Regions from separate parts of the Paenibacillus sabinae T27 genome, predicted to be linked through region 1. Evidence: predicted binding sites of a transcription regulator. Region 1 holds the regulator's gene; each other region holds the start of a gene.
The links. The regulator Rex, encoded in region 1, represses fermentation and respiration genes when NADH is low (regulators of the CRP and FNR family bind a similar motif). The targets are predictions, from matches to a motif close to TTGTGAAATATTTCACAA.

Region 1 (3,167 bases):
CGATGATCTTCCGCATTCTTTTCTCGGAAGTGCCTTGAGACAGCTCCTCCGCATGTACGGCGCTATCTCCTTGGACCGGCTTTCCGTCTGTAGTGAATCGCACCCACACCATCATGTCGGTCCCGGCTTTGTTCTTGCCGGTTAGAACCCAATAGATCGCATTCTCGTCCCAGATCGATTTCTGCGTCCGATCGATTTCGGTAAGGGCCGCTCTGCTTGTGGCGATGGCTTCGGCCTCTTTCCGCTCACTCCACGTATCCTTTAAGACATAGGCAAAAAATTGATAGAATCCAAACAGAAGGAGCAGGGCCAGGAATGCCCCGTATAACCCCCATTTTCTTCGTTTTCTCATCGCTTCAGCAGGTCCTCGAACGCTTCCTGCGCCTTTCGGCGGATCTCCTCTTCGTCAAGGGTCAGGCACTTTCCGTGCTGCACAACCTGCTTGCCGTCGACCCATACATGCTCCACATCCTTGGCGCTGGCCGAGTATACGGAGTGTGATATAAGATCCGTATGCGGCAGCAGATGCGGCTGGTCGATATCGATCGCAATAAAATCGGCCTTCATCCCCGGAGCCAGACGGCCCACTTGATTCAGGAACACCGACTTCGCGCCATACTCCGTTCCCATGAGCAGCGCTTCAGCGGCCGGAACCGCGGTCGGATCGCCGGAGACCCCTTTGTGGATCAGCGCGGCCAGGCGCATTTCTTCGAACATGTCCAGGTTGTTGTTGCTTGCCGGGCCGTCCGTTCCAAGCGATACGGTTACACCGGCCTTCAGCAGCTCGGGCACCCGCGCCACGCCGCTGGCCAGCTTCAGATTGCTGCCCGGATTATGGGCAACTCCAACCTGATGACGGGCCAAAATCTCAATCTCCTCGTCCGTCAGATGCACGCCATGCGCCACGAGCGACGGGCGGGTGAATACGCCGAGCTTCTCCAGATGGGCGACCGGTCTCAGTCCGTAATCCGTTACGTTCTGCTCCACTTCCCGCCGTGTTTCGGACATATGCGTATGAATAGGCAGATCCAGATCATGGGCCGCCTGAACGAATTTCTCGATATAATCGGGAGGGCACGTATATGGCGAATGCGGCGACATCATGGCCGTAATTCTGCCGTTTGCTTTGCCATGCCATTCTTTTGCAAAAGCAACCGCTTCGGCAAGCTTCTGATCCTGCACTTCGGGCGGACACAGCCCGATAACGCCCCGCATCAGGACTGCGCGAATTCCGGAAGCTTCCGTCACCTCGGCCACACGGCCCATATGATCGTACATATCTAGGAAGGTCGTTGTTCCTCCCTTCAGCATTTCCAATACCGACAGGGCGGTTCCCCAGTACACGTCGTCACCGGTGAATTTTCCCTCCATCGGCCACATCTTCTCCTGAAGCCAGACCTGAAGCGCCAGATCATCTCCGTAGCCGCGCAAGAGGGACATCGCCGCATGTCCATGCGTGTTGACAAGCCCGGGCAGGAACAGTAGACGGCTGCCGTCAAAAGACGGAATGTCTTCCTCCAGCACAGGCGGTTCTTCCCCTATGTAAGTGATAAGATCGTTATCGATAACCATATAGCCATCGATCACAGGCTTATCTGAGCCGGGCACGGCAAATTTGCCGCCGCGGATGATCCATTTATTGCCCATCTGCTTCTTCTTCCTTTCCTTCATGAAGATAATACGCCAAGCTTTGCAGATCGGTAGTAAAGTCTGCCGCGTGCACCCGAACCTCTGACGGCGTCTTAAGAATGACCGGCGCGAAGTTTAGAATCGCTTCAATCCCGGATTCGATTAGTATATCCGCGACATTCTGCGCCTCCTGATCGGGTACGGTAATGATTCCGATACGGATGCCCTGATCCCGGACGGTTTGGGCAAGCTCTTCCATCGGCTGAACAGTCAGCGTATTGATTTTGGTGCCGACCTTCGGCGGATAGGAATCAAAGACGGCCGTTATTTTCATTGTATCTTTTAAATAGATGTTGTAATTGGATAACGCATGGCCCAGGTTACCGGCTCCGACCAAAGCAACGTTGATCGGCTGATCCAGCTTCAGGATATGACGGATTTTCTCGATCAGGTACGGAACGTCGTAGCCGATGCCTTTTCTTCCAAAGTCTCCGAAATAGGCCAAATCCTTACGAATTTGCGCCGGGTTGAGGTCGAGCCGCTGTCCCAGCTCTTGAGAAGAAACAGTAGCGATTTCTCGTCTGTGAAGCTCGTTCAAAAACCGCAGATACACAGGCAATCTGCGGACGACGGCCTCCGATATTTTGTCCGATTTCATGAGTTCTCCTCCTACATTGTAATAGGACCCTCCCAAACCCTCCCTAATAGGGAGGGCCCCAAGGGCTGCCGCCCTCTGGACACCCGCTAAAGGCAATTAGCGTTTGGCGGAAGTTAGGCGGGACCTTGATCAAACGGTGAAGGATCGCTTTTCGTCCCTAACGGGACACGCTTGACGATTGGCGGGATCTACTTACAAAAGACCCCAAAGGATAAAAGTCGTTAGACCGGCCTATGTTGTACAATGGCCGATCCGTTTCAAAAGCGGTAAAGCTAAACCGAGTGATTGACCTATGTTGCACAATGGCCAATCCGTTTCAAAAGCGGTACTGATTAAACCCGATGATTGACCTATGTTGCACACGGCCACCCGAATTTAGGATGCTCCGTCATGCTGGAGCCATTCGGCGATTCGCGGAACCATCTGCTCTGTCGTCATATGCTCCATTTTCGGTCCGGGCAGCGAGTACAGGAAGTATTTTCCGTAATAAGATTCGATTACTCTGGTATCATATACGATAACTATTCCGCGATCCTGCGCGGTCCGGACGAGGCGGCCGAATCCTTGTTTGAAACGGATGACGGCCTGCGGGACCGACAGCTTCATGAACGGATTCTTCTTCTGCGCCTGCAGCAGCTCGGCTTTGGCCTCTGCAAGAGGGTGATTCGGCGGCTGAAACGGCAGCCTTACGATTGCAAGGCAGGTTAACGCGTCGCCGGGAATGTCCACCCCTTCCCAGAAGCTGCTCGTTCCAAGCAGAACAGAAGCGGAATTATCCTGGAAGCGGCGAAGCAGCTTGCTCCGGCTCCCTCCTTCGACCCCCTGGCCCAGCACGGTGATTTCCTCGGAAGCCAATGCTTCCTTGAGCGGGTCGAACACT
Region 2 (3,167 bases), 2.6 Mb from region 1:
GCCCTTAAAAGCGGCTATTGCTCGGGGAGTCGTGTTGGCAGCACGGCTCTCTTTGCATTGTACGCAGTTTTTTGCCTGTTACCCGTATTGATGATCATTTTTTCACGATATACTTAACTGCAGCTAAATAACTTTTAACTCTCTTCACTGTAAAATACTTCATGAACTCTTTTGTCCACATATCCATCTCGTCTTCAATTTCGGTAACTTCATTCATGATGAACACAACATGTTCGCAATCTGTATTGGCCATAGCCGGAAGCAGCACGGAAAATCCCCATTCCACATCCTCTTGTTCATCCTCAAATCCGTTTCTCGCATCTACGACAAAATTACTGCCCGGATATCTCTTCAGCAGTTCCAAAACATATAATGTAGGGGTTCTATAGTCGTCATAGCTGCAAAACTTTTTCCATGTTAGAAATACGATATTATCTTCAGGCATGTATTCCACATGACAAAACTCCGAATCAAATTCATTTTTCTCCACATTCATATTCATAGATTCCCCCTGCTATATAAGCTGAACTAAAGATTTTCCCATCAGAACCCAGTCGTAACTACGAGGAACGTTTGGACTTCCGGCCGCTGCCCATCTCCAGATTTCTTGATTTAATCCACTCTTCGAGTTGAAATCCGGAGACAGCCTATGCTTTCGAAGCGAGCTTTCCTCCGGAAAGCTTTCGGGCGATCGCTATCGCTCCTACAGTTCCAAACTTCCCCCTTCGTTACTCCTTACCCTGATGTCATATTTAAAAGTTCATCTTATATTGTTTGGATTTATGTCTATCACATCTTTGCCCGTATCCATCAAGTATATCATTGTTACCTGAAGTCAAGCATGAAGTATCCCCCATTCTGCAATCCCCAAGTGTACATCACTTTGAAAAGTGCACTGAAAAATTATCAAAAAGTTCTTTCAAAATATTTGTGAAATACTTCACAACTAAACAAGGGTAATGGTATACTTAATATCATGAAGTAAAGAGGAACATTTTGGAGACTGGGGACGTAACTCGAAACAAGATTTGAAGTCCGAGATTAAGCCTAAGCTCGCGCTCCTTCACTTCCCAATTCGTCCGTTACGCCTTTGTTTTTTCACTTCCTTCTTTCTTTCATCTTAAACAAAAGAGATTCAAATCTGGGGGGTTAACCAATGCAAAAGAAAGTATTACCGGCTCTTATTCTCATTCTCTCGGTCCTGCTTGTTATCGCGGGATGCGGCAGCGGGAATGCGGGCAACAACACGGAAAACAAAGAAGCTGCTGGAGCAACTGCGGGACCAACCGCCACAGCAACAGCTGAAGCCACTTCGGGAGCGTCTACAGTCGAGTATACGCCGATCGATCAACTGAAAGATAAATACGATATCATCATTGTGGGCGCGGGCGGTGCCGGTATGACTGCCGCACTTGAAGCCAAAGCGAACGGCAAGAACCCGGTTATTTTTGAAAAAATGCCGGTAGCCGGCGGCAACACAACCAAATCCTCTTCGGGGATGAACGCTTCGCAGACGAAATTCCAACAAGAGCAAGGCATTAAGGACAGCAATGATTTATTTTATGAAGAGACCTTAAAAGGCGGCCATGGCACCAACAACAAAGAAATGCTTCGTTTCTTCGTTGACAATTCCGCAAGTGCTATCGATTGGCTGGATTCCATCGGCATCCGGTTGAACAACCTCACGATTACCGGCGGAATGAACGAAAAGCGCACACACCGTCCAGAAGACGGCTCCGCAATCGGAGGATACCTGGTCAAAGGTTTGGTGAAGAACGTAAGAGAGCAAGGGATTCCTCTCTTTGTTAACGCCGACGTGAAGGAACTTACGCAAGCAGACGGCAAAGTTAACGGCGTGAAAGTCCTCTTCAACCAAGCCGACGAAAAAACCATTACTTCCGACGCTGTCATTGTGACAACCGGCGGATTCGGGGCCAACAAGGAAATGATTGAAGAAGTCAGACCGGATCTCAAAGGATATGTGACCACGAACCAAGCAGGCAGCACCGGCGACGGCATTAAGATGATTCTCAGCGTTGGCGGTACAACCGTGGATATGGATCAAATTCAGGTTCACCCGACCGTACAGCAGGAAAAATCCTATCTCATCGGGGAAGCGGTTCGCGGCGAAGGCGCCATCCTCGTTGCCCAAGACGGCAAACGTTTCGTGAACGAGCTGGATACTCGCGACAATGTTACGGCAGCCATCAATGCACTTACCGAAAAATCCGCTTATCTGGTATTCGATTCCGGCGTGAAATCCCGCGCTAAAGCAATTCAGCAGTATGAAAAAATGGGCTTTGTGAAAACAGCCGACACCATCGAAGCGCTGGCTAAGGAAATCAACGTTCCGGCGGATCAGCTGAAAGCGACACTCGACACCTGGAACAGCAGTGTGAAAAATAAAAAAGATGCCGAATTCGGCAGAACGACAGGAATGGACAACGACCTGTCCGCAGCGCCTTACTACGCCATCAAGATCGGCCCCGGAGTCCACTACACCATGGGCGGCGTGAAGATCAACACGAACACCGAAGTGCTGAACAAAGAAGGCAAACCGATCCCGGGCCTCTTCGCCGCAGGCGAAGTCACCGGCGGCCTGCACGGCCAAAACCGCATCGGCGGCAACTCCGTAGCCGAAATCATTATTTTCGGCCGACAGGCGGGTATTAAGGCTGCTGAGTTTTTAAAGGGACAGTAAGATATTAGCTTTCTCTTTTCACTGAGTAAAATACAAACGCTTGGGCCATCATGGTCAAGCGTTTGTTTGTTTTGTTATTCGGTTGGGAGACGCCTCCGAAGGCGGGAGCTTCCACTTGTGAAGTTCCTCCGGTGCAGTCGTTTATGACCGAAAAAAGCTCTCGCTAAGTCCCTTTGATCTCATCCAGCATTTTGACCATTTGATATACGGCTCTGCTGTAGGGAAGGTCCATCCCGAAGTCACCGGCTAACCGGATGACGGCTCCGTTCAATGCCTCGATCTCTGTCTTTCTCCCTTTCAGTACATCCTGCAGCATACTGGGCAAATGATCGCCGCATGCCTCAGGTTCGCAGGCCCGCCTCAATTGACTCATGACCTCATCGGTTCTCACATTGATACCCAGCCGGTGCCCCACTGCCGCTACTTCCCCCACAATCGAACTCATCAGTTCTATGCCAAGCGGGTG
Region 3 (3,167 bases), 230 kb from region 1:
TCGTGCTGAAGAACGGATCGGCTTGACCGACCATATCGCCTGCCTGATACATATAAAGAATGAGTTCTTTTCCTTCATCCGTGGATTTGGTCAGCTTGACGCGTCCGCGTTTGATGTAAAACAGCTTATCCGAGTAGTCGCCTTCCCAGAATAAATGGGAGCCTTCAGGAACCAGACGTTCTTTCATCGTTACCAGCAGTCTGTTAAAGTTTTGTTCGGAGAAACAGTTTGTATTGCCATGGGCTTCGATGACATTGGTGTGTTCTTTCATAATCGACATCCCCTTTATTCCCTCAGTTTTTCAGTAAATTTTAAATTAATTATACAATGAAATTCCTCAATATGGGTGAAAGATTTGCGCAAAAAAGTGTCTAATTTTCAACATTGTGATTATTTTCACTTCAAAAGCATGATTTTAAGTGTGATTTCTAATATTTATTTCCAATTGAAGTTGTATGACGTGGTCACTGACTACGGCAAATAGCTTTTTTTACTATAAATGATGGTTGAGTCTTAGGCAAGCGAGAAACTCGATTTGGAAACAACTTTCATAGGCGGGCAGGACAAAGGTTTCTTATAGAGGATTGGGTTCGGGAGTTTCGGAGCCGATCTTGCTCAGCGGGAACTTGCGGGAAGAGAGCAGTGGGCCGGGAAGCAGGAAATTATGGTAGTACATGCGTTAACTTCGGCCATACGGAAACGGGTGAATAGAGCGTCTGCTTTTTATCTCAAAATCCGTTCTATTATGAAGTTCCAGGAATCCGGATCATGTCGTTTATCGGCACGAGCATATTTCGCTTTCTTCTATATGAACGATTTATTGAGCATTTTCTCGGGGAGCATCCCGGATCGGCGCTTGTCGGTGCTTTTGTTGCCGTTCATGGAGTTAGACGAATTCTTTATTTAAAATTAGGAATAATAGCATGGAAAGATATTTGAACCTGCGTTTCTTGGGTAATCGGTAATTGATCGCATTGAATTCTTCTATTGATCGGCCAGAATCAACGGTTTCCTGAGCATATATAAGAAGGGGGAGTAGGTAGGACGTCCCTGAAAATAACCCAAAATGTAAGCGCTTTGAAAAGCGCGCAAAAAAATTTTATACTTTGTGAAAGATTTCACTATACAAGTCGCATTTGATGTGATATTATCGAGGTGTAGAGAAGAACAACACACAAATTGACAGGAGGACGAGGGAAATGGCAGTTAAGAATGAAGTAGCCGCCCAAGTGCAACAACCAACCGCTGAAGAATATATTCAGACTCTGGTGGATAAAGCGAAGAAAGCTCAAGAAGCATTCATGGCTCTCGATCAGGAACAAGTTGACAAAATCGTTCATGCAATGGCGCTGGCCGGTTTGGACAAACACATGTACCTGGCAAAATTGGCTGTTGAAGAAACAGGCCGTGGTGTTTATGAAGACAAAATCACGAAAAACATTTTCGCAACGGAATATATCTGGCACGGAATCAAGTATGACAAAACAGTAGGCGTAATTGAAGATAATGTTTACGACAGCTACCAAAAGATTGCTGAGCCGGTCGGCGTCGTAATGGGTATCACTCCGGTAACCAACCCAACATCCACCACGATGTTTAAAGCGTTGATTTCCATTAAGACGCGTAATCCTATTATATTCGGTTTCCATCCATCCGCGCAAGCTTGTAGTGCCGCAGCAGCAAAAATTTTGCATGACGCAGCAGTAAAAGCAGGCGCTCCTGAGAACTGCATCCAATGGATCGAGCAACCGACCATGGACAAAACCAACGCATTGATGAACAACGACGGCGTGGCTCTGATCCTGGCAACAGGCGGATCCGCAATGGTTAAAGCGGCATACAGCTGCGGTAAACCGGCTCTGGGCGTAGGCCCTGGTAACGTGCCTGCCTTCATTGAGAAGAGCGCTAATATCGATCAAGCGGTTAATGACATCATTCTTTCCAAAACTTTTGACAACGGCATGATCTGCGCATCCGAGCAAGCTATCATTATTGAAGAGCCGATTTTCGACCAAGTGAAGAAGAAATTGATCGCTAATGGCTGTTACTTTGTTAACAAAGAAGAAGCAGCTAAACTGACCAACGGCGCAATGAACGTGGAAAAATGCGCGGTTAACCCGGTAATCGTCGGTCAATCCGCAGTGAAAATCGCCGAAATGTGCGGAATTCAAGTTCCTGCAGGCACCAAAATCCTGATCGCCGAACTGGAAGGCGTAGGTACCAAATACCCGCTGTCCGCTGAAAAACTGAGCCCGGTTCTGGCTTGCTATAAAGTTAAGAATGCCGATCAAGGTATCGAACGTGCGGCGCAAGTTGTTGAGTTTGGCGGTATGGGCCACAGCTCGGCCATCCACTCCAACAACGAAGAAGTAATCATGAAGTTCTCGAACCGTCTGCAAACCGGACGTATTCTCGTCAATTCGCCTTCGACTCATGGCGCAATCGGCGACATCTATAACACGAACATCCCTTCGCTGACTCTGGGATGCGGATCGTACGGACGTAACTCGGTATCCCAAAACGTTACTGCCATTAACTTGATCAACGTGAAAAGGGTGAATCGTCGTATCGTGAATATGCAATGGTTTAAATTACCGGAAAAGATCTACTTCGAAAAAGGCGCTACGCAATACCTGGCTAAAATGCCTGACATCACTCGTGTCGCAATCATTACTGACCCGATGATGGTTAAGCTTGGCTACGTGGAAAGAGTTGAGCACTACCTGCGTCAACGCCAAACTCCTGTAGCAATCGAAGTGTTCTCGGAAGTTGAACCGGATCCATCGACAACTACGGTTGAAAAAGGTACGGCCATGATGAACAGATTCCAGCCGGACTGCATCATCGCCCTTGGCGGCGGTTCCTCCATGGATGCTGCAAAAGGAATGTGGCTGTTCTACGAACATCCGGATGCTGACTTTGATGGTCTGAAACAAAAATTCCTGGACATCCGCAAACGGGTCTACAAATTCCCGAAACTGGGCATCAAAGCGAAATTTGTTGCCATCCCTACAACTTCGGGTACAGGTTCGGAAGTAACCTCCTTCGCGGTTATTACCGACAAAACAATTACTCCAAATGTTAAGTATCCGCTGGCTGATTATGAGCTTACTCCTGACGTAGCCATTATCGATCCGGAATTCGTATACAGCTTGCCTAGAACAGCT
Region 4 (3,167 bases), 230 kb from region 1:
CACGATTCCGCGCAGTTCCGCGGACAGCCGTTGACAGCCATCTTGAATTTGGCGGGGAAATCCAGACGCTCGTACTTCCGCTCCAGCATCGCCCCAACGCCCATCGAATCCTGGGTACCGAAGCGGCAGAACTGCGATCCGACACAGGTCTTGACCGTACGCAGCGATTTGGCGTAAGCATAGCCGGAAGGCATATCCAGCTCTTCCCAAACCTTGGGCACATCCTCTTTCTTGACGCCGATCAGATCCAGACGCTGGCCGCCGGTTACTTTGACAACCTTGACATCATATTTAATGGAGACATCGGCGATTCTCTTCAGATCTTCCGGCGTCGTTACTCCGCCATACATGCGAGGAACAACAGTGAAAGTGCCGTCCTTCTGGATGTTGGCGCTCATCCGCTCATTGACAAAACGCGATTCCTTCTCGTCTTCATGCATATCCGGGTAGATCATGCCCAGATAATAGTTGACCGCAGGACGGCATTTCGAACAGCCTTCTTCCTGCTTCCAGCCGAGGACGTTCATGACCTCTTTGGTCGTCGTAAGCCCTTTGGCCCGAATTTCGGCCACAATTTCATCCCGGCTGAGCGTTGTGCAGCCGCAGATGCCGGTCTTCGCGCTCTGCTCGAAGCCGTCGCCAAGCACATATTGAAGAATTTGTTCCACGACCGGCTTGCAGCCGCCGCATGACCGTGTGGCGCCGGTGCAGGCTTTAATCTCATCCACGGTCGTAAAGCCGTTGTCCTGAATCGCGTCAACAATTGCCTTCTTGGTCACGCCGTTACAGCCGCAGACGATTTCTTCGCCCGGCATGCTTTCGACGGATGCCGTCTTCTTGGCCCCACCTCCGCCGCAGCAGCCGGTACCCATGACGTCTGCATAAATGTCGTCTGTCATCTCCGAGCCCTGCTTCACCAGCTTTTGCAGGTTGGCGGATTCCGTCACATCGCCGAACAGAACAGCACCGACAATCATGTTGTCCTTCAGCAAAATTTTCTTGTAGGTTCTCTTCCAGTCATCTTTGGCGGAGATAACGGTGTGCTCCGGCGTGTCGATGAATTCCCCGGCAGAAAAAACGTCCACGCCGGAAATTTTCAGCTTGGTCGAGACGACTGAGCCTTCATACGGCTTTGTTTCCGCGCCGGACAAATGCTTCGCGAGCACATTTCCCTGTTCGAACAGCGGAGCTACCAGACCGTAGCAGGCGCCTCGATGCTCAGCGCATTCGCCCACGGAATACACATTTTCAAGCGAAGTTTGCAGATAGTCGTCCACTACGATGCCCCGGTTCACTTCAATTCCGCTCGCCTTCGCTACATCCACATTCGGCTTAATACCGACCGCCATGACTACGAACTGCGCTTCAAGCTCCGTGCCGTCGCTAAAGCGCAGACCGCTCACCCGCTCTTCGCCGGTCAGCTCAACCGTCTGTTTGCCCATGGCGAACTTGACGCCCTGGCGTTCCAGTTCCGCTTTCAGCATCGAAGCGGCGGTATGATCCAGCTGCCGCTCCATCAGATCCTCCATCAGGTGGACGACGGTTACGTCCATTCCCAGGTTCACAAGCCCTTTGGCCGCCTCAAGTCCAAGCAGTCCGCCGCCGATAACGGCCGCTTTGTTGTACTCCTTCGCAGCTTGCAGCATCGCTTCGCAGTCGGCAATGTCGCGGAAGCCGACGACGCCTTCCTTGCCGCTGCCGGGAATCGGCAGAATGAACGAATTTGACCCGGTGGCGATAATGACTTTATCGTAATCGGCTGTCAAACCGTTCTCCGCGATAACCTTCCGCGATTCTCCGTCAATGCGGGTTACTGCGGTTCCAGTATGCAGCGTAATGCCGTTCTCCTTGTACCAGTTCCAGTCGTTCAGGATAATATCGTCTACATTTTTGCTTCCTTCGAGGACGTAAGACAGCATAATGCGGTTATAGTTGGGATATGGCTCGCTGCCGAAGACGGTAATGTCATAATTGCCGCCCAGCTTCAAAATCTGTTCAATGGTGCCCACGCCTGCCATGCCGTTGCCGATCAATACTAATTTTTCTCGATTCGATGTCATTGTCAGGTCCTCCCTCAAAAGCTTTCGTAATCAACTCTAGTGCTTTATAACGGAATTATACTGTTTAAATTTTAACTAGGCGGGTGACCACAGTCACTCCAATAGTGAATGTTTTCACATCAATTTGTAACAAATATTGTTATTTACCCTCTTGACACACGAGAAATAGCCGATTCTCCAAGAATACTCCAGGAAAATCGGCAGCTTTTCGATGCTGAAACTAAGCTTGATATCTTGGGAACAAAATGTTGTTCTCCAGATGAACATGCTCGAATGTCATGCCTTCCAGTTCTTCCAGCCGCGCATAGGTCAGACGGTAAGTCGTGCAGGCATACTCGGGTGGGGTAAAATCGCCGGTAACGGCGCGAAGCTGTTTGAGAATGCTGCCCGCGGCGTCATGCTCTTCCTCTAAATCGTGGAGAGACCGGCGCAGCGCGGACAGGGACTCTTCGTTTCCATCCTGCTCATAGGCAAGAATACTCGGGAAATCCTGCTCTTCTTCCTTCGCCGTATGCTCGAGTAGCTCATCTTTCAGCTGGTTGAACAGGCGGTAGACTTCTTCCAAATGCGGGGAATCCCCGCCGTGTACACGATAGACCTTCGTGACGTTCTGGCCGATCAGCGGCAGCTCTTCTCTCAGAAAGCGGTGATGCTTATCCACAATGTGGGCGATCAGCTCTTCGGACTTGGCTCCGTTCCAAGCAGTATCCCCTTCAAGCACCGGGTACTGCTCCAGCAGCTTGTACAAATCGCCGATGACGGCGTCCGCTTCAAGACCGCGCTCAATTACTGCCTCCCGAAGCGGTTTTGCGCCGCCGCAGCAGAAATCGATTTTGCTTGCTTTGAAATAATCCGCCGCTTTCGGGAACTGCAGGACGATTTCTTTTACCAATGTATCGCTATTAAATAAAGGTTGTTTGACGCTCATCGTGACTCCTCCTTAGGGGTTACTTATTGATCTGCTTCTACAATAACCCCCGAGGGAGAGCCTCCGCGTGATTTGAATCACGTCAATTCGAAAATATTGTTGAACAGCCTTACTGCACATAAGCTTCCATATAGGTTCGTTTGCCCGCCGCATCCTTCAGGTAGGGACCGAGTCCGGCA

Region 2: a site for Rex is predicted at 929-946, ahead of PSAB_RS03710 (flavocytochrome c). Genes of this name have one in related genera too.
Region 3: a site for Rex is predicted at 1,107-1,124, ahead of adhE (bifunctional acetaldehyde-CoA/alcohol dehydrogenase). Genes of this name have one in related genera too.
Region 4: a site for Rex is predicted at 2,163-2,180, ahead of nirB (nitrite reductase large subunit NirB). Genes of this name have one in related genera too.

What each region holds. Positions count from the first base shown of each region.
Region 1 is NZ_CP004078.1:3,420,370-3,423,536, forward strand. It holds gene PSAB_RS15720 (cell wall elongation regulator TseB-like domain-containing protein) at 1-352, opposite strand, end outside; gene PSAB_RS15725 (amidohydrolase) at 349-1,647, opposite strand; gene PSAB_RS15730 (redox-sensing transcriptional repressor Rex) at 1,637-2,287, opposite strand; gene dinG (ATP-dependent DNA helicase DinG) at 2,663-3,167, opposite strand, start outside.
Region 2 is NZ_CP004078.1:824,433-827,599, reverse strand. It holds gene PSAB_RS03715 (hypothetical protein) at 95-496, opposite strand; gene PSAB_RS03710 (flavocytochrome c) at 1,157-2,701, shown strand; gene PSAB_RS03705 (ketopantoate reductase family protein) at 2,865-3,167, opposite strand, start outside.
Region 3 is NZ_CP004078.1:3,646,514-3,649,680, reverse strand. It holds gene PSAB_RS16840 (Crp/Fnr family transcriptional regulator) at 1-271, opposite strand, end outside; gene adhE (bifunctional acetaldehyde-CoA/alcohol dehydrogenase) at 1,200-3,167, shown strand, end outside.
Region 4 is NZ_CP004078.1:3,651,911-3,655,077, forward strand. It holds gene nirB (nitrite reductase large subunit NirB) at 1-2,060, opposite strand, end outside; gene ric (iron-sulfur cluster repair di-iron protein) at 2,281-2,988, opposite strand; gene PSAB_RS16865 (hypothetical protein) at 3,098-3,167, opposite strand, start outside.